4 regions of the Arthrobacter sp. V1I7 genome follow, and region 1 is predicted to be linked to each of the others. Evidence: riboswitches for the same ligand, from Rfam matches in the RefSeq annotation. Region 1 holds a riboswitch; each other region holds the start of a gene.
What was found. A riboswitch is a leader RNA that binds a small molecule or an ion and turns the genes downstream of it on or off. The one in region 1 is predicted to bind thiamine pyrophosphate.
Positions count from the first base shown of each region.

Region 2: another riboswitch for thiamine pyrophosphate. It lies ahead of thiO (glycine oxidase ThiO); the one in region 1 lies ahead of thiC (phosphomethylpyrimidine synthase ThiC).
Region 3: another riboswitch for thiamine pyrophosphate. It lies ahead of QFZ69_RS00415 (ECF transporter S component); the one in region 1 lies ahead of thiC (phosphomethylpyrimidine synthase ThiC).
Region 4: another riboswitch for thiamine pyrophosphate. It lies ahead of QFZ69_RS07630 (bifunctional hydroxymethylpyrimidine kinase/phosphomethylpyrimidine kinase); the one in region 1 lies ahead of thiC (phosphomethylpyrimidine synthase ThiC).

Region 1 is NZ_JAUSYS010000001.1:1,520,142-1,524,344, forward strand. Features, by position in the region: gene thiC (phosphomethylpyrimidine synthase ThiC) at 1-1,692, opposite strand, end outside; TPP riboswitch at 1,687-1,794, opposite strand; gene QFZ69_RS07095 (amidohydrolase family protein) at 1,902-3,029, shown strand; gene QFZ69_RS07100 (VOC family protein) at 3,099-3,974, shown strand; gene QFZ69_RS07105 (hypothetical protein) at 4,142-4,203, shown strand, end outside.
Region 2 is NZ_JAUSYS010000001.1:1,042,316-1,046,518, reverse strand. Features, by position in the region: gene QFZ69_RS05010 (thiazole synthase) at 1-172, opposite strand, end outside; gene thiS (sulfur carrier protein ThiS) at 178-414, opposite strand; gene thiO (glycine oxidase ThiO) at 411-1,796, opposite strand; TPP riboswitch at 1,802-1,920, opposite strand; gene thiE (thiamine phosphate synthase) at 1,952-2,647, shown strand; gene QFZ69_RS04990 (ferritin-like fold-containing protein) at 2,668-3,339, opposite strand; gene QFZ69_RS04985 (RNB domain-containing ribonuclease) at 3,381-4,203, shown strand, end outside.
Region 3 is NZ_JAUSYS010000001.1:97,815-102,017, reverse strand. Features, by position in the region: gene QFZ69_RS00425 (energy-coupling factor transporter transmembrane protein EcfT) at 1-263, opposite strand, end outside; gene QFZ69_RS00420 (ABC transporter ATP-binding protein) at 260-1,885, opposite strand; gene QFZ69_RS00415 (ECF transporter S component) at 1,932-2,564, opposite strand; TPP riboswitch at 2,632-2,770, opposite strand; gene QFZ69_RS00410 (DUF4235 domain-containing protein) at 2,968-3,231, shown strand; gene mnhG (monovalent cation/H(+) antiporter subunit G) at 3,315-3,731, opposite strand; gene QFZ69_RS00400 (monovalent cation/H+ antiporter complex subunit F) at 3,721-3,999, opposite strand; gene QFZ69_RS00395 (Na+/H+ antiporter subunit E) at 3,996-4,203, opposite strand, start outside.
Region 4 is NZ_JAUSYS010000001.1:1,630,303-1,634,505, reverse strand. Features, by position in the region: gene QFZ69_RS07630 (bifunctional hydroxymethylpyrimidine kinase/phosphomethylpyrimidine kinase) at 293-1,966, opposite strand; TPP riboswitch at 1,949-2,046, opposite strand; gene QFZ69_RS07625 (Rne/Rng family ribonuclease) at 2,163-4,203, opposite strand, start outside.

The DNA.
Region 1 (4,203 bases):
ACCGTATTCGTCCCGGATGTCCTGGCTGATCCGCATGGAACAGAACTTGGGCCCGCACATGGAGCAGAAATGCGCCGTCTTGGCCGGTTCCGCGGGCAGCGTCTCGTCGTGGAACGATTCCGCCGTCACCGGGTCGAGCGACAGCGCGAACTGGTCCCGCCAGCGGAATTCGAAGCGGGCCTTGGACAGGGCATCGTCGCGTTCATGCGCGCCGGGGTGGCCCTTGGCGAGGTCTGCGGCATGGGCGGCGATCTTGTAGGTGATCACGCCGGTCTTCACATCGTCCTTGTTCGGCAGGCCCAGGTGTTCCTTGGGTGTGACGTAGCAGAGCATCGCGGTGCCGTAGCGCGCAATCTCGGTGGCGCCGATCGCCGAGGTGATGTGGTCATAGCCGGGGGCAATGTCGGTGACCAGCGGCCCAAGCGTGTAGAAGGGCGCGCCCTTGCAGAGTTCCTGCTGCCGCTCCACATTTTCCCGGACCAGGTGGAACGGCACATGCCCCGGGCCCTCCACCATGACCTGAACATCGAACTCCCAGGCCCGCTGCGTGAGCTCGGCCAGGGTGTCCAGCTCGGCGAACTGCGCCGCGTCGTTGGCATCCGCCGTCGCGCCGGGCCGCAGCCCGTCACCCAGCGAGAACGCGACGTCGTACTTGGCGAAGATTTCGCAGAGCTCGTCAAAGTGCGTGTACAGGAAGTTTTCCTCGTGGTGGGCCAGGCACCAGCCCGCCATGATGGCGCCGCCGCGGGACACGATCCCGGTGACCCGGTTGGCGGTCAGCGGCACATAGCGCAGCAGCACGCCGGCATGGACGGTCATGTAGTCCACACCCTGCTCGCACTGCTCGATCACCGTGTCCCGGTAGATCTCCCAGGTCAGGTCGTTGGCCTCGCCGTTGACCTTCTCCAGCGCCTGGTAGATCGGCACGGTCCCGATCGGCACGGGAGAGTTGCGGATGATCCATTCCCGGGTGGTGTGGATGTCATCCCCGGTGGAAAGGTCCATTACCGTGTCCGCGCCCCACTGGGCGGCCCATTGCAGCTTGTCGACTTCCTCTGCGATGGAGCTGGTGACCGCCGAGTTGCCGATGTTGGCGTTGATCTTCACCAGGAAGGCCTTGCCGATGATCATGGGCTCGGATTCGGGGTGGTTGATGTTGTTGGGGATGATGGCCCGGCCGGCGGCCACTTCGCTGCGGACCAGCTCCACATCGCAGTTCTCCCGCACAGCCACGAACCGCATCTCCGGCGTGATGACGCCCTGGCGGGCGTAGTGCATCTGGGTGACGGTTTTGCCGTCGACGGCGCGGCGCGGCACCGGCTGTGCGCCCTTCCACTCGGCGGACGCGGCTCCGCGGCGCACGGCGGACCTGCCGTCGTCAAGGAGGTTCCGTTCCCGGCCGCTGTACGGTTCCGTGTCGTTCCTTGCCGCGATCCACGGCGCGCGGAACGGCTCCAGACCGATCACCGGATCGCTTCCGGGGCCTGCCGTCCGGTATACCGTGAACGGCGGATTCTTAACCCCGCCGGGGGAGTCCTCCAGCGCAATTTCGGTCACCGGAACCCGGATGCCGTGTTCCTCGTCCGTGGCGAACGCCAAGGAATGGGACTTCAGCGATTGAGTTGGAGCTTCGGACGGGTCCTGGACAATCGGGTCTTGAAGAGGGCTGTGCTGTGCAGATTGCGTATTCACGGAATACTCACTTCCTTCGCCGGCATTACCCGGACAGGTTCAACGGTCGCAGGCCGCGTCAGCCCGATCTCAGCCCCTGCAGGGGCACCCGTGTGGTCGTAGACGAAGCTACCACAGGCCTCGGGGCTGGCCCTGTCACAAGCGCCGTCGAGACTGCCGTCGGGGCGCCCCGCGGGCGGCCGGATGGCCGGGCGGATTAAGCTGTACGCATGAGCAGCATCATCGAGTTCAGCGGCCCCATCCTCACCGGACCGGACCGGGAACACCGCGGCCTCTGGTCCGTCGACGGGCTCCTGACCTTCGAGCCTCCGGCCGCCGCGCCGGACCTCGTGCTGGACGGCTGGGTCATCCCCGGACTGGTCGACGCGCACTGCCACATCGGCCTCGGCCCCGGCGGAGACGTCCCGGACGGGGTGGCGGAGGCGCAGGCGCGCACCGACCGCGACGCCGGCACGCTGCTCGTGCGGGACGCCGGCGCCGTGCACGACACCCGCTGGCTGCAGCGCCGAGCCGACATGCCGCGGATCATCCGCTCCGGCCGGCACGTCGCGAGGACCCGTCGCTACCTCCGGGGCTTCGCCGTCGAAGTGGAGCCGGAGGACCTGGTCGAGGCCGTACGGAAGCAGGCCCGCGCCGGCGACGGCTGGGTCAAGCTCGTGGGGGACTGGATCGACCGCGACGCCGGTGACCTCACCCCCGGCTTTCCGGTCCGCGTGCTCAAGGACGCCGTCCAGGCCGCCCACGACGAGGGCGCCCGGGTCACGGCGCACTGCTTCGCCGAAGACACCCTGGACGACATGCTCGACGCCGGAATCGACTGCATCGAGCACGCCACCGGCCTGCTCCCGCGGCACCTGCCGCGTTTCGTGGAGCAGGGCGTTCCGATCGTGCCCACCCTGATCAACATCGCAACCTTCCCGGGCATCGCCGCGCAGGCCGAGGCGAAGTTCCCGAGATACGCCGCGCACATGCGCTCGCTCTGGGAACGCCGCAGCGAACGGGTCCTGGAAGCCTACGAGGCCGGCGTGAGCATCTACACCGGCACCGATGCGGGCAGCGTCATCAAGCACGGGCGGATCGTGGACGAAGTCCAGGCGCTGCACCACGCCGGGCTCCCGGCCCGCGCCGCCCTCGATGCCGGCGCCTGGGCCGCCCGCGACTGGCTGGGGGCGGACGCGATCAGCGAGGGCGCCAGCGCGGACGTCCTCGTCTGCGCCGACGATCCACGGGCGACCCTGGGCACGCTCCGGCAGCTCAGCCAGATTGTGCTCCGTGGGGAAGTGATCCGCGGGGAAACGATCGGCCGGGCATCGGCTCGGCCATTAGGAATAAATTGAAGCTTCAAGTAATTTAGTCTATGCGAGGTCATCGAAGGTCGGTGGCCGCTGAAGCACCGGAGTGATCAAATGACTGCAGAAGCCAGCACGCAGGACCTTCTTCCCGCCGAACTCACCATGGGCACCGTGATGCTCAAGGTCGGCGACATGAAGCTCATGACGGACTACTACCAGCGCGCCCTCGGCCTCGACATCGTGGCCGAGCAGGACGGCGGGCTCTACCTTGGCCGGCGGCAGAAGCCGCTGGTCCACCTCGCCCCGGCGCCCGGGCTCACCATCCCTTCCCGCGGCGAGGCAGGCCTCTTCCACACCGCCCTCCTGTTCGATGACCAGACATCCCTGGCCGCCACCGTCGCCAGCGCTGCCCAGTATGAGCCGCGGTCCTTTACCGGCAGTGCCGACCACCTCGTCAGCGAGGCCTTCTACTTCAACGACCCCGAGGGCAACGGTATTGAGCTGTACTGGGACCGTCCCCGCGAGGCGTGGTCCTGGGAGGGGAAAAATGTTGTGATGGACAGCCTGGCCCTCCCGCCGCAGCGCTACCTCGAACAGTTCCTCACCGAAGAATCCGTGACCGGGCAGCGCGAGGCCGAGGCCGGCGTCGGGCACGTCCACCTGCAGGTGGGTGACGTGCAGTCCGCGCAGGAGTTCTACGTCGGGACCCTCGGCTTCGAAAAGACTGCAGGCTGGCACGGCCAGGCACTCTTCGTCTCTGCCGGTGGCTACCACCACCACATGGCGATGAACGTGTGGAACAGCCGGGGCGCCGGCCCGCGCCGGGACACGCTGGGACTCGGGGAGGTGCTGATCGAAGTACCCTCGGGCGACGACGTCGGAGCCCTCGCCGACCGTCTGAAGACCGCCGGCGTGCAGTCGCACCACACCGGAGCCGAACTGCGCTTCGAGGACCCGTGGCGCAACCGGATCCGCGTCGCCGTCCGCTGAGCATGTCCAACGCTCGCAGCCGGGAATGGACATAGCGGCAATATGTCCATTGGTCGCGGTCAGGGGAGGGCATGTCCGGTCGGAGCGCCGGCCGCGCTAGAGCAGCTAGGCTGAAGCGACGTCGAAAACAGCGGACCAGCGCCGCCGAACACATAAGGACGAGCTCCATGGGATTCACCGAAGTCTTTGTCTCTACGCACGATGAAGCCCTCAAGCGCTCCGCGGCCCT
Region 2 (4,203 bases), 480 kb from region 1:
CGGTGGTCAGCTCCGTGCCGGACGCCACGAGGGCCGCCCCGAGGCCGTCGAGGCTCGGCGCCCCGCCGGTTCCCATGATCAGCCGGGAACCCAGCTGTACGCCGTCGACGGTGAACGCATCCCCGGTGCCCTGCGATGCCCCCGGAGTTGCGGTGCGTGTAGTTGCTGCCATGCTGCTCAACCTCCCTGTACTGCCGTAACCAGTTCGACGTCGTCCCCGGCGGCGAGCGCCGTGCCGTGCCACTGGCTGCGGGGCACCACCCCGGCGTTGCGGGCAACGGCGACGCCGAGTTTCCGGCCGTCCGCTGCCTGCCCGTTCGGGGCCAGCATCCGCCCGGTGATCTGGCTGACCAGGGTGCTGACGGAGGCGCCGTCGGGGACTGTGTGGTCCAGGCCGTTGAGTCTGATCTTCATGGTGTTTCCTTGCTGCGCTCGAGGTGGGGGCTGGGGTACGGGGGTTTCGGGGTCCGGGGGATCGGGGTCCGGGGGCCCGGATTGGAAGCGCCGGCGGAGAATCTGTCCGGCCGGAAGCGGGTCCAGCGAGGGTCCGCCGTGCCGTCCAGCAGCTGCCGGCAGATCCGCGCGGCCACGGGCGTCAGCAGGATGCCGTGCCGGAAGAAGCCGGTAGCGACAAGAACTCCCGCGACGTCCGCCGGGCGGCCGGCGGCCAGGTCTGCAACGCGGCCCAGCAGCGGGGCGTTGTCCGGTGTCGCAGGCCGGGCCCGGGCGGTGGCTTCCAGCAGTTCCAATTCGGCGACGGCGGGCAGCAGCTGCTGGGCGTCCCGCAGCAGCTGATACACGCCCCCGGCGGAGACCGCGCCCGCACCGGACGCGGCCGGCTCCGCGAGGGCATCTTCGCGCTGGGTGGCCCCGATCACCACGGTGCCGTCCTGGCGCGGGACGATGTACACCGGCACGCCGCGGACCAGGCCCCGCACGGTGGAGCCCAGCAGCGGCCGGAGCCGGGCCGGCACCCGGAGCCGGAGAATGTCGCCGTGGACCGGCCGCAGCGGCAGGCGCAGTCCCTGCGGGAGCCCGCCAAGCCCGGCAGCACCCAGGCCGTTGGCCACGATGGTCTCCCCGGCGCGGACCTCCCCTCCGCCCGCCAGGCTGACGCCGGCGACGCGTCCGTCCTGCCAGAGCAGCCCCGCGGCGCGGCGCTGCACGGCATGGCTCCCGCTGTCCGCCCCCAGCAGCGCCGCGATCCTGGCGAGCAGGGCCCGGGGGTCCACCTGGTGGTCGGCCGGAATGTCGAAGGCGCAGGAAATGCCCGGGCTCAGCAGGGGTTCGCGTCCGCGGGCCTCGCGCACGGTGAGGGGCTCCACCGAGAGTCCGCAGGCCTCCTGCACGGTCCGGAGGTCCGCGAGCACCCGGCGGTCGGCGGCATCGGCGCCGACGGCGAGGGTCGGCGTCGTGAGGTAACCCGTCCCACTGGCTGCTCCGGTTCCGGCGGCTGCCCTGTTGCCGCCGCCGTCGGAGGGTTCCGCGGCGACGGGCCGGAGCTGCGCCGCGAAGTCGGGCCACAGCCGGGAGGACTCGAGCATCAGCTCCAGCAGGTCCTCCTCCTGGTAGTGGAGTTCACTCACCGGGGCAAGCATGCCGGCCGCAGCCCAGCTGGCGCCGGTGCCGGGGGCGTCGTCGATCAGGGCCACGGTCCGGCCCGAGCGACGCATCTCCCACGCGATACCGTGCCCGACGACGCCGCCGCCGATCACGGCCACGTCGTAACATTGCCCGGCGGCCGCGTCATGCGGCGCCGCGGCGCGCGCATCTCTCAAGCCGGCTGGAGTGCCCATGGCGGATTCCTTCCCTACGCCGGTACTAACCGGATCAGGTCAAGCGGTCGGCTCTGATGCCCTCTCAGCCCTGCAGTGCCGCACACCAGTTGGCGCATGGTCCTGCAGCGGGCTCCCGCGGTATGGGCCCAGTTTAGAGGAACTAGGCTTGGGGCATGAGCCGCGATGACGTCCACACCACCGCCCGCCTGTACCTGTGCACCGATGCCCGCAGGGGCCGCGGCGACTTTGAGTCCTTCGTGGATGCCGCCTTTGCCGGCGGCGTCGATATCATCCAGCTGCGCGACAAGTCCCTTGAGGCGGCCGAGGAACTCGAGCTGCTCGAGGTCCTGCAGCAGTCCGCCCGCCGGCACGGACGTCTCTGGGCGGTCAACGACCGCGCGGATCTGGCCGCACTGTCCGGCGCGCCCGTGTTCCACGTGGGCCAGAAGGACATCACGCTCGCGGCCGCCAGGAGCTTCCTCGGCAAGGAGGCCGTGATCGGGCTGTCCACGCATGACACGGACCAGGTGGACGCCGCGATCATGGCCTCGCCGGGCCGCAGCGGGCTGGACTACTTCTGCGTGGGCCCCGTCTGGGCCACTCCCACCAAGCCGGGCCGCGCCGCCGTCGGACTGGAGCTGGTGCGGTATGCCGCTGCGGCGATCCGCCGGGCCGAAGCCGCGGACGAGGGAAAGGTCGCGGGGGTAGTGCCGTGGTTCGCGATCGGCGGCATTGACCTGGGGAACGTGGAGCAGGTGGTGGAAGCGGGTGCACATAGGATCGTCGTGGTCCGGGCGATCACCGAGGCTGACGATCCGGCCGCAGCCGCCCGGGCCCTGCTCGCCGCGCTCGACGCCGCGGAGAACTGAGTCCGGTCCGGGCTGTCTGCTCAGCCGGCCAGCCCCAGCTGCGTCATCCGGCGCGAGTGATTGGCCACGAGTTGGGCCGCCAGGTCCCGGACCAATTCCCGGGACCCCTCCTCGTCCTCGCCGATCAGGCCGCCCAGGAACGCGTGCTCGAAGCCGACCCGCCGGGCCTGGGTCAGGACCTCCCCCAGCAGCCGCCTCGCCCACAGCGCCAGCCGGGAAGCCAGCCGCGGGTCCTCGGCAAGGGCCGTCTTGAGCCGGTCCCGCAGCACCGCCGTGGCCTCTTCATCGGCCTGGATCCGTTCCACCAGCCGGCGGGTCGAGGCGTCCACATGACGGGCCACGGCGCGGTAGAAATCCGCGGAGACGGTGTCGATCACGTACGCCTTCATGAGCGATTCAAACCAGTCCGCCGGGCGGGTGCGCTCGTGGAAGTGGTCCACGGAAGGCTGGAAGGGGAGCATGGCCACCTCCGGGTCCAGGCCCATTTCATCAAGCCGGGCGCTGACCAGCTCATAGTGCTGGAATTCGAGCACGGCGATCCTGCCCAGCACGGCGCGGTCGTGCAGGGTGGGCGAATAGCGGGCATCGGAGGACAAGCGTTCGAAGGCCGACAGCTCCCCGTAGGCCATCACGCCGAGCAGATCCCTCAGGAAGCTGTTGTAGCGGGCAGGATCAGCCGGGGATGTGCTCATGATCCAAGACTAATAGCGCATTTCGGGCTAACCTGATTTTCGTGTCCCATCATCGCCTGACCCCCAGCATCCACCGGCAGGAGAACCAGCTTGCCCTGGCGCTGACCGCGCTGCGCACCACGCTGGAACTGCCCGGACCGTTCCCGGAAGACGTCCTGCGGGAAGCCAAGGAGGCCGTGGCCGGGCATGAGCTGCCGGAGCTCGACTTCACCCACATCGACTTCGTGACCATCGATCCGGAGTCCTCCACGGACCTGGACCAGGCCCTCCACATTGCCCGCGCCGGCACGGGCTACAAAGTGCACTACGCCATCGCGGACGTTCCCTCCTTCGTCTCCCCCGGCGGGGTGCTCGACGCTGAGACCCGCCGCCGCGGCCAGACCTTCTACACCCCGGACGGCCGGATCCCGCTGCATCCGGAGGTCATCAGCGAGGAAGCCGGCAGCCTGCTCGCCGGGCAGCTGTGCGCCGCTTTCGTCTGGGAATTCGAGCTCGATGCCGACGCCGAGGTCTCCTCGGTGCTGGTGCGCCGGGCCCGCGTCCGCAGCCGGGCCAAACTCAGCTACCAGGGTGTCCAGGCGGAGCTCGACGCCGGCTCCGCGGCGCCCGTGCTGCAGTTGCTCAAGGAAGTCGGGATCAAGCGGGTGGAGCTGGAGCGGCTCCGCGGCGGCGCCAGCCTGAATATGCCGGAACAGGAGATCGAACAGCTGCCCGACGGCGGCTACCGGATCGTCGCGGCCCCGCCGCTGCCGGTGGAGGACTGGAACGCCCAGATTTCGCTCATGACCGGGATGGCGGCCGCAGGGATCATGCTCGAAGGCAAGGTCGGCATCCTCCGCACCATGCCCGCCCCGGACGAGAACT
Region 3 (4,203 bases), 1.4 Mb from region 1:
CTGTCCGGCGCCAGGATGGCGGTGCTCCAGCCGCCCAGTCCCGCCGCCAGGATCAGCGGCCAGCCGCGTTGCCACAGCAACGCAAGGCTCAGTCCGGCGAGCGGAAACAGAGCCACTTCAAAGACCAGCGCCACCGAGGCGGAAACCCAGTCGATGGACAACGCCAACACCAGCGTAATCAGCACGACGGCGGCGAACTTGGCCAGCGGGTTCGCCCGGGTCAGCAGCGCCTGGTTGCCGCGCAGGTTCAGGACATCCCTCATGGCGCCTTCACCGGGTCCGGGTCCCGCCGGCCCGGGGTGTTGAGGCTGAGTTCGGTGCCGCCGAGCACGGCGGTGAATTCCGCGTCGTGGGTGACGGACACGACGGCGGTGCCGGCGTCGAGGAGCTCGGAGAGGAAGGATGCCAGCTCGGACCAGGTGTTGGCATCCTGGCCGAAGGTGGGCTCGTCCAGCACGAGCACCTGCGGATGGGCCGCGAGCACGGTGGCCACCGAGAGCCGGCGCTTTTCGCCGCCGGAGAGCGTGTAAGGGTTGGCGTCCACCAGCTCGGTCAGCCGCAGCCGCTCCAGCAACTCGTCCACCCGTTCTTCTCCACGGCCGAGGTGCCGGGGGCCGAACATCAACTCGTCGAGCACCCGGCCGGTGACGAACTGGTGCTCCGGTTCCTGGAAGACCGTTCCGATCCGGGCAATCAGCTGCTGCGCCTTCCACTTGTACGGATCGATCCCCGCGCCGGCGCTCAGCTCCAGCGTTGCGGAGACGGCCCCGGAGACCGGCGCCAGCAGGCCGGCCAGGGTCAGGGCGAAGGTCGACTTTCCGGAGCCGTTGGGGCCCGTGATGGTCAGGGCTTCGCCGGCCCGGACCCGGGCGGTGATGCCGGACTGCACCGCTACCGGAGGGATCGTGCGGAAGCCCCCGCGCACACCGGAACGGCGGCCGCGGTCGCGGGAGACGGCCAGGTTCTCGGCAGTCATCAGCAGCGTCCCGGCGTCGTGCCCTCCGGGCCTGCCGGTTCCCGCAGAGCCCACGGGAGTTGCCGGCCCCGTACGGCCCCGGGTCCGCGGCACGTAGCCGGGGACCCAGACGCCCGCGGCGGTGAGCATGTCCCGCGCCTGTGCCAGGACCCGGTCCGGCGGACCGTCGATCAGCACGGCCGGTTCCGTCGCGGTGCCGGGCTGGAGGACCACGATCCGGTCCACGAGGTCTTTCCACACGGAGACCCGGTGCTCCACGACCACGAGGGTGGCCCCGGTTTTGTCCAGGCACCGGCCCACGGCGTCCCGTACTTCCAGGACGCCGGCCGGGTCGAGGTTGGCGGTGGGTTCGTCAAGCAGGATCAGCCCCGGACGCATCGCCAGGATTCCGGCGAGGGCCAGCCGCTGCTTCTGTCCGCCGGACAGGGCCGAGGTCGGATGGTCCAGCGGCAGCCGGCCCAGCCCGACGTCGTCGAGCGCTTCCCCGACCCGGGTCCAGATCTCGGCCGCCGGAACCGACAGGTTCTCCGCTCCGAACGCGACGTCGTCACCGAGGCGGGAGAGCACCACCTGGGTTTCCGGGTCCTGTTGTACGAGCCCGGCCCGGCCCCGCTGCGCCCGCGGGGCGGCACCGTCGATGTGCAGCGTGCCGGTTTCGTCAGAGTCTTCAGCGGTCACCGCGCCTGAGTTGTCGCCGAGGGCGTCGGCGGCGTTGTCGCCGAGGACCCCTGCGAGGGCGTGGAGCAGCGTTGATTTGCCCGAGCCCGATGGCCCCAGCAGCAGCACCCGTTCCCCGGGGCTGATGTCCAGATCCAGCCCGTTGACCGCGGGCCGGGACCGGCCCGCGTGCCGCCAGCCCCAGCCGCGGGCCGTGACCCCGGCCGGGCGGACTCGGTCGGCGGTGCTCATGAGCCGCGGCCCGTCATTGCTGACTCCGCCCGGAGCAGTGCAGTCTTCAGGAGAACACGGGCTCCGTGGCGGCCTTGCGCGAGGGGAAGGAGCTCAGCACCCCGGTCTTTGCCAGGCCCCGGGTGGCGAGCCAGGACAGTCCACCGGCGATCACCGCACCGGAGACGGCGGTGAAGATGATGTAGGCGAGCTTGTCGCCGCCGGCGTAGGCGATGTTCCAGCCCCAGGGCAGGAACGAGTCGTTGAGGCCGCAGAAGAGGCCTGCGCCGGCACCGGCCAGCAGCGACACCGGCAGGTTGAACTTCTTGTAGACCACGGCGGCGAACACGAGCTCCGCGCCGAGTCCCTGCAGGAGGCCGGAGATCAGCACCGTCGTTCCGTACTGGGACCCCATGATCAGCTCGCCGGTGGCCGCCACGGTTTCGCAGAAGAGGGCCGCCCCCGGCTTGCGGATAATGAGCATGCCCAGCACGGCGGGAATCATCCAGCCGCCGGCGTAGAGCCCGGTCAGCGGCGGGTACAGCGCGTTGACCGGAGCAGAAATAAGGTTGGCGCCCTGGGACCAGGCCCAGAAGACAACCCCGCCGGCAACCGCGATCAGGGCAGCCACCACAATGTCCACCACGCGCCAGTTGTAGTTGCGCCGGGCCAGGCCCTGCTTGGCAGAAATGTCAGTCATATCGTCCTCCTGAGGAACAGGAGGGGAGAGTGCACCGGCCGGCCGCGGCTTCCGCCGCCCCGCCGGGCACTCTGAGAACTCGACTCCCTTGCGCCGGTACTAACCGGATCAGGTTCGAGGGTCTGCGGCTGTCCGCACTCTCAGCGCCCACCGATGGTCCCTGGATTCCTCCAGCTGCCGACGGCGGCGCTCCCCTGTCGTTTTTAAGATCACCCTTGTGGGCGCTGCCAGTTTACACCCGGCCGGCCGGGTTTCCGTTGGCGGCCGTCACATTCCCGCCGGATCACGCCCCGGCCGCACCCGCCGGGCCATCAGGCGGGGTCCGAACCGTCGGGTCCCTCCGGTCAGGGCCGGGACGCTAGGCTGGGGGAAGCCCCGTTCCCTCCCCGAAGGAGTCCGAAGAATGAACATCTTCATCAAGCTGCTCGGCACCGGCATCAGCCTGCTCGCCGGGTTCGTCGGCACCAAGATCGTCGACACCGTCTGGGAAAAGTCCACCGGCAACAAGCCGCCCAAGGGCCACGATGATGACATCCCCACCACGCTGCGCTCGGCCCTGACATTCGCGCTGATCTCCGCCTCGGTCAGCGCCATCATCCAGGTCCTCGCCAACCGCGGCACCCAGCGCGCCATCACCCGCTTCGCCAAGTCGCAGGACATCGTCTAGGCAGACAAGGCAGGCCACCCCGGGCAGCACCTGTACCGGCACCCCTTACCGGCGGCGCTTACCGGTACCCCTTGCCGGCACCCTTACCGGCGGCGGCCCGTCTGGCCGTCGCTGTCGTCCGGGAATCCGCTCGCGCCCGCCGCCTGCTGCACCACGGCCTCAAGCTCATCTGCGCTCAGCAGCTCCCGGTGGAGGTGCCTGGTGCGGTAACCGGCCCGGCCCACCATATGGGCGGACACCGGAACGGTGAGCAGCTGGAAGATCCAGGCGACGATCAGGACGGGCCAGACCCACCAGGTGCGCAGCTGGAGTCCCACGGCGCAGAGCAGCAGGAACAGCCCCAGCACTTGCGGCTTCGTCGCCGCGTGCATCCTGCTCATGAGATCGGGGAACCGCAGCAGGCCGATTGCCGCGCCGAGGGACATCAGGGCTCCCACCACCATGAACACCGCCGAGACGGCGTCGATCACCGTATCGCCGGAGAATGTTTCAGGATTCACGGGCTTGCTCCCGCCGGTCGGCGACGAACCGGGCAACGGTGACCGAACCGATGAACCCGATGATGGATACCGCCACGAGCAGCATGAGGTTGTTGAGGTGCCGGTTCAGCGCCATGTCGATGCACAGTGCGGCGCCCAGGATGGCCAGCAGCACGTCGGCGGCCAGCACCCGGTCCAGCAGCGACGGGCCCCTCGCAATCCGGATGATGGCACCGGCGGCGGCCAGGGACAGCACGACGGCGGTCACGGTCAGGACGAGCTGCATCATGCGCCCACCTCCTGCTTGAGTGCGGACAGTTCGTCCCTGGTGCCCATGATCCGGATCAGCCCGGCCTCGGTGTCCCGGACCTCCTTGCGGAGCCTGGCGGCGTCCTCGGGGTTGCGGACGTTGATGCCGTGGATGTAGAGCGTGGACGTTGATCTGTCCACCTCCACTACCAGCGAGCCCGGAATCAGCGAAAGCACGTGCCCG
Region 4 (4,203 bases), 110 kb from region 1:
GTCCAAGTTGTTTGGCTGGCTCACGCTGTGCCTCAACGCCGGTGGGCTCCCCGGGGGAACCCATGAGCTATCCCGTGGTCAAATCCGAAAACGGATTGTCCTCAAGGTCATAACCCAAGTGTTGGCGTAAGCACCGAAGATCTAGACTACGCTAATTTTGCCTTCGGCCGCAAATGAGGCTGGCTCCGGCGGGCCATGCGTGACGGACTTAACTCCATTAAGGCAGAGCATTCCTGCAACGACTTCCGGAACCGTGCCCCACCATCGTACAGGCTGGCCGGGTCCCCGCCGGTCAGGCGTGCAGTCTCGGCGCGTCGAAGAAGGCGACTTCGTAACGGGCCGACTGCCTGAAAGCCAGGGCCATGGCGTCCCGTTCGCCGGCTGAGGCGCGGCGCGCCGCGTCGTCCGTGATGGCGATGGCCTGCCGCGTCGCCGCGGCGAAGTCCTCGTCGGCGTACGTCCGCAGCCAGTCGGCGTAGGGGTGCGCTTCGGCGGCACCGGCGGCCAGGAACTGCGCGTGGAGTTCCGCGCCGACCACGGCATAGAGCCAGAAGCACGGCAGGGCGGCCGCGACCAGCACCCCGTAGCTGCCGGAGACCGAGGCCGCCAGCAGGTGGTCCACATAGGACTTCGTCACCGGCCCAAGCGTTCCCTCCACGGTGCGGGTGCTGAGCCAGCTCCGGTGCAGCTCGGATTCGACTTCCAGGCACTGCTGGGCGGATCGGGCCCAGAAGAGCTGTTCGGCTTCGGCGGGTGCGAGTGCGGCCGCCCGGGCCAGCACCCGCGAGTAGCCATTGAGGTAGAGGGCGTCCTGGGCCAGATAGTAGGCGAACTCCCGCTCGGGGAGCGTGCCGTCCGCCAGCCTCCGGATGAACTCCAGGCCGTAGATCTCGTCGAGGTCCGGGGCCGCGCCGGCCCCGAGGGCAGCGACAAACTCCCCCTCGGCCGGGACCCGGCGGTCCCCGGGACCCTGAGCCAGGCCGTGGTCCGCGGTGCCGTGATCCGTGGTGCCGTGGTCCGAGGTCAGGTGCTGGACGTGGTGGAAATGGTGCACCGGACCGTTGCCGGTGCCGACGTCGAGGTGCTCCGAGCTGCGCAGCGCACCTTCGAGCCAGGGCTTGACCTCGCGCAGCGCCGCTTCCCAGTCCCCCACCCGGGCCTGCACCGTCGCCAGTGCCGAGGACAGCGAGCAACCGGTGCCGTGGCTGTTGCTGGTGGGCACGCGTCGGCCCGTCACCACTACCGTCTCCTGGTCCAGCAGTCCCCCGGTGTTGACGAGCGCATCCGGGCACCCGCCGTCGTGGCCGAATTCGCCCCCGGCGGTGCCGGGTTCGGCTCCGGCGCCGCCGTCGGCATTTCCTTCCAGATGGCCGCCCTTCACCAGGACCGTGGTGCCGCTCAGGGCGGCGAGCCGCTTGCCCTGGGCCAGGGCCTCGGCCCAGTCGGCCGCGACGGGTTCCCGGAGCAGCAGGGCGAGTTCGGCGAGATTGGGCGTGACGAGGTCCGCGAGGGGCAGCAGCGCGTGCAGGGCCGTCTCGGCTGCTTCCGGCAGCAGCCGGTCCCCGCTGGTGGCCACCATCACCGGGTCCAGGACGACGACGCCGGGCCGGGCGTGTTCCAGCCAGCGCCGGACGGCGTCGATGACGGCGGCGTCGCCCAGCATGCCGATCTTGACGGCGTCGATGCCGATGTCCGCGCTCACGGCGTCCAGCTGGGCGGTCAGGAAGGCGGCCGGCGGAACGTGGACGGCCCGGACGCCGCGGGTGTTCTGGGCCGTGAGGGCGGTGATGGCGGCCATGCCGTAGCCGCCGTGCGCGGCAATGCTTTTCAGGTCGGCCTGGATGCCCGCGCCGCCGGAGGGGTCCGAACCGGCGATGGCCAGCACCCGCGGGATCCGGGCCGGAGCGGTAGTCGGCGCGGGGGGCAGAAATGCGGACGGAAGAACGACTGAAGCCACGATGGACATCCCTTCGCCGGTGCTAACCGGACAGGTTCAACGGGTCTGGATCTCAGCCGGCTCGTTGCGCGGCACCCCGTGTCAGTTCTCCAGCCTAGCCGCAGCGCTTAACGAACCACGGGTGCGGCCCAAACCCCGGCGAATTGCTACGCCGGGTCCGGACCGCACCCGCGGCCATGCTGGATTGCCTCGTTGGGCTTCCGGGCTACAGCTCCGACGCCGGGACGCCGACGCCGAGGATGATCGGTTCGTTCGCCGCGGCCGGCTTTGCCGCTGCCTTGTCCGGGGAAGGTGCCTTGGCCTCGTGCACGGCTCCGGCCGCGGCCGTTGCGTTCCGTTGCTCGGCTGCCTCACGGTGTTCAATGGACGTCTCGTTGGCTGCGCCCTGGGCGCGGCTGGCGCTCCGGTTGCGGCGCACGCGGCGGCCCCTGGAGGTACCGGTCCCGACGTCGGCCCTCGCCAGTGCCGGTGCAGGCGCCTGTGCCGCTGCCGGTGCCTGGGCCGGTGCCGTGGCCTTGGCCGCGGAAACCTGCTCGGCGGCGGGCTTGCTTTCCTCGGTGTCGCCCAGATGGGCGAAGGCCTCCGTCAGCAGGTCAAGGGTCAGGGCGGGTGCCGTCCCCTCCTCGGCGTGCTCCACGTACGGCAGCACCACCTGCTCGCCGCCGAAGGTCAGCACGGCAGCGGGACGTCCGGCTGCTTCCTCTGTTGCAACGAACTGCCGGGCGGTCTCGGCTGCGGCCTGTCGGGTCTCGGCCTGGCGGGTGTCGGCGTCGTGCCGGGCTGCCGCTTCCCCCTCGTGCAGGTGGGCGGCGTGCGCGGCGGCCGCGATGTTCGCGAGGGCAGCCCGGGTCGCCTCTGCCTTGGCGTGGCGCTCGGCCTCCGTGGGCTCCGGGTGGATGGCTGCGGGTGCCGACGGAGCGGACTCCGGCCCGCCCTGCCCGCCCCTGCCACGGCGGCGGCCCTTGCGCTCGGTGCGGGCAGCGGGCTGGTTCTCGATCCGCGGGACGTGGTGCTCTGCGGCTACGACGTTGGCGCGGCGGTGCTCGACGGGCTCGTCGTGCGTGACGATGCCGCGGCCGGCGCAGGTTTCGCACTGCTCGCCAAAGACTTCCAGCAGCCCGGTGCCCATCCGCTTGCGAGTCATCTGCACGAGCCCGAGCGAGGTCACTTCGGCCACCTGGTGCTTGGTACGGTCTCGGCCGAGGCACTCCACCATGCGGCGCAGTACGAGGTCGCGGTTCGATTCCAGCACCATGTCGATGAAGTCGATCACGATGATGCCGCCGATGTCGCGGAGCCGGAGCTGCCGGACGACTTCCTCGGCCGCTTCCAGGTTGTTCTTGGTGACGGTTTCCTCGAGGTTGCCGCCGCTGCCGGTGAACTTCCCGGTGTTGACGTCCACCACGGTCATGGCTTCGGTGCGGTCGATCACCAGGGATCCGCCGGACGGCAGGAAAACCTTGCGGTCCAGTGCCTTGTGGATCTGCTCGTCGATCCGCCAGGCCGCGAAGATGTCCGTGTCCTTGGTCCACTTCTCGAGCCGGCCCACGAGGTCCGGCGCCACATAGGTGACGTAGGCCTCGATGGTGTCCCAGGCTTCCTCGCCGGAGACGATCAGCTTGGAGAAGTCCTCGTTGAAGACGTCACGGACCACCTTGATGGTCAGGTCAGGTTCGCCGTAGAGCAGCTCGGGGGCGAGGATCTTGGTCGACGTCGACTGGCCTTCGATGCCTTCCCATTGCGCGCGGAGCCGGTTGATGTCGTGGGTCAGCTCTTCCTCGGAGGCGCCCTCGGCCGCGGTGCGGACAATCACGCCGGCGTTTTCCGGCAGGCGGTCCTTGAGGATCCGCTTGAGGCGGTTGCGTTCGACGTCGGGCAGCTTGCGGGAGATGCCGGTCATGGAACCGCCGGGCACGTACACCAGGTACCGGCCGGGCAGCGAGATCTGGCTGGTGAGGCGGGCGCCCTTGTGGCCGACAGGGTCCTTGGTGACCTGGACCAGCACGGAGTCGCCGGACTTCAGCGCGTTCTCGATCCGGCGCTGCTTGCCCTCAAGGTTGACGGCTTCCCAGTTGACTTCACCGGCGTAGAGCACGGCGTTGCGGCCACGTCCGATATCCACGAAGGCGGCTTCCATGGACGGCAGCACGTTCTGGACCTTGCCCAGGTAGACATTGCCGATCAGGGAGTCCTGCTGCGTCTTGGACACGAAGTGCTCGGCCAGGACACCGTCTTCGAGGACGCCG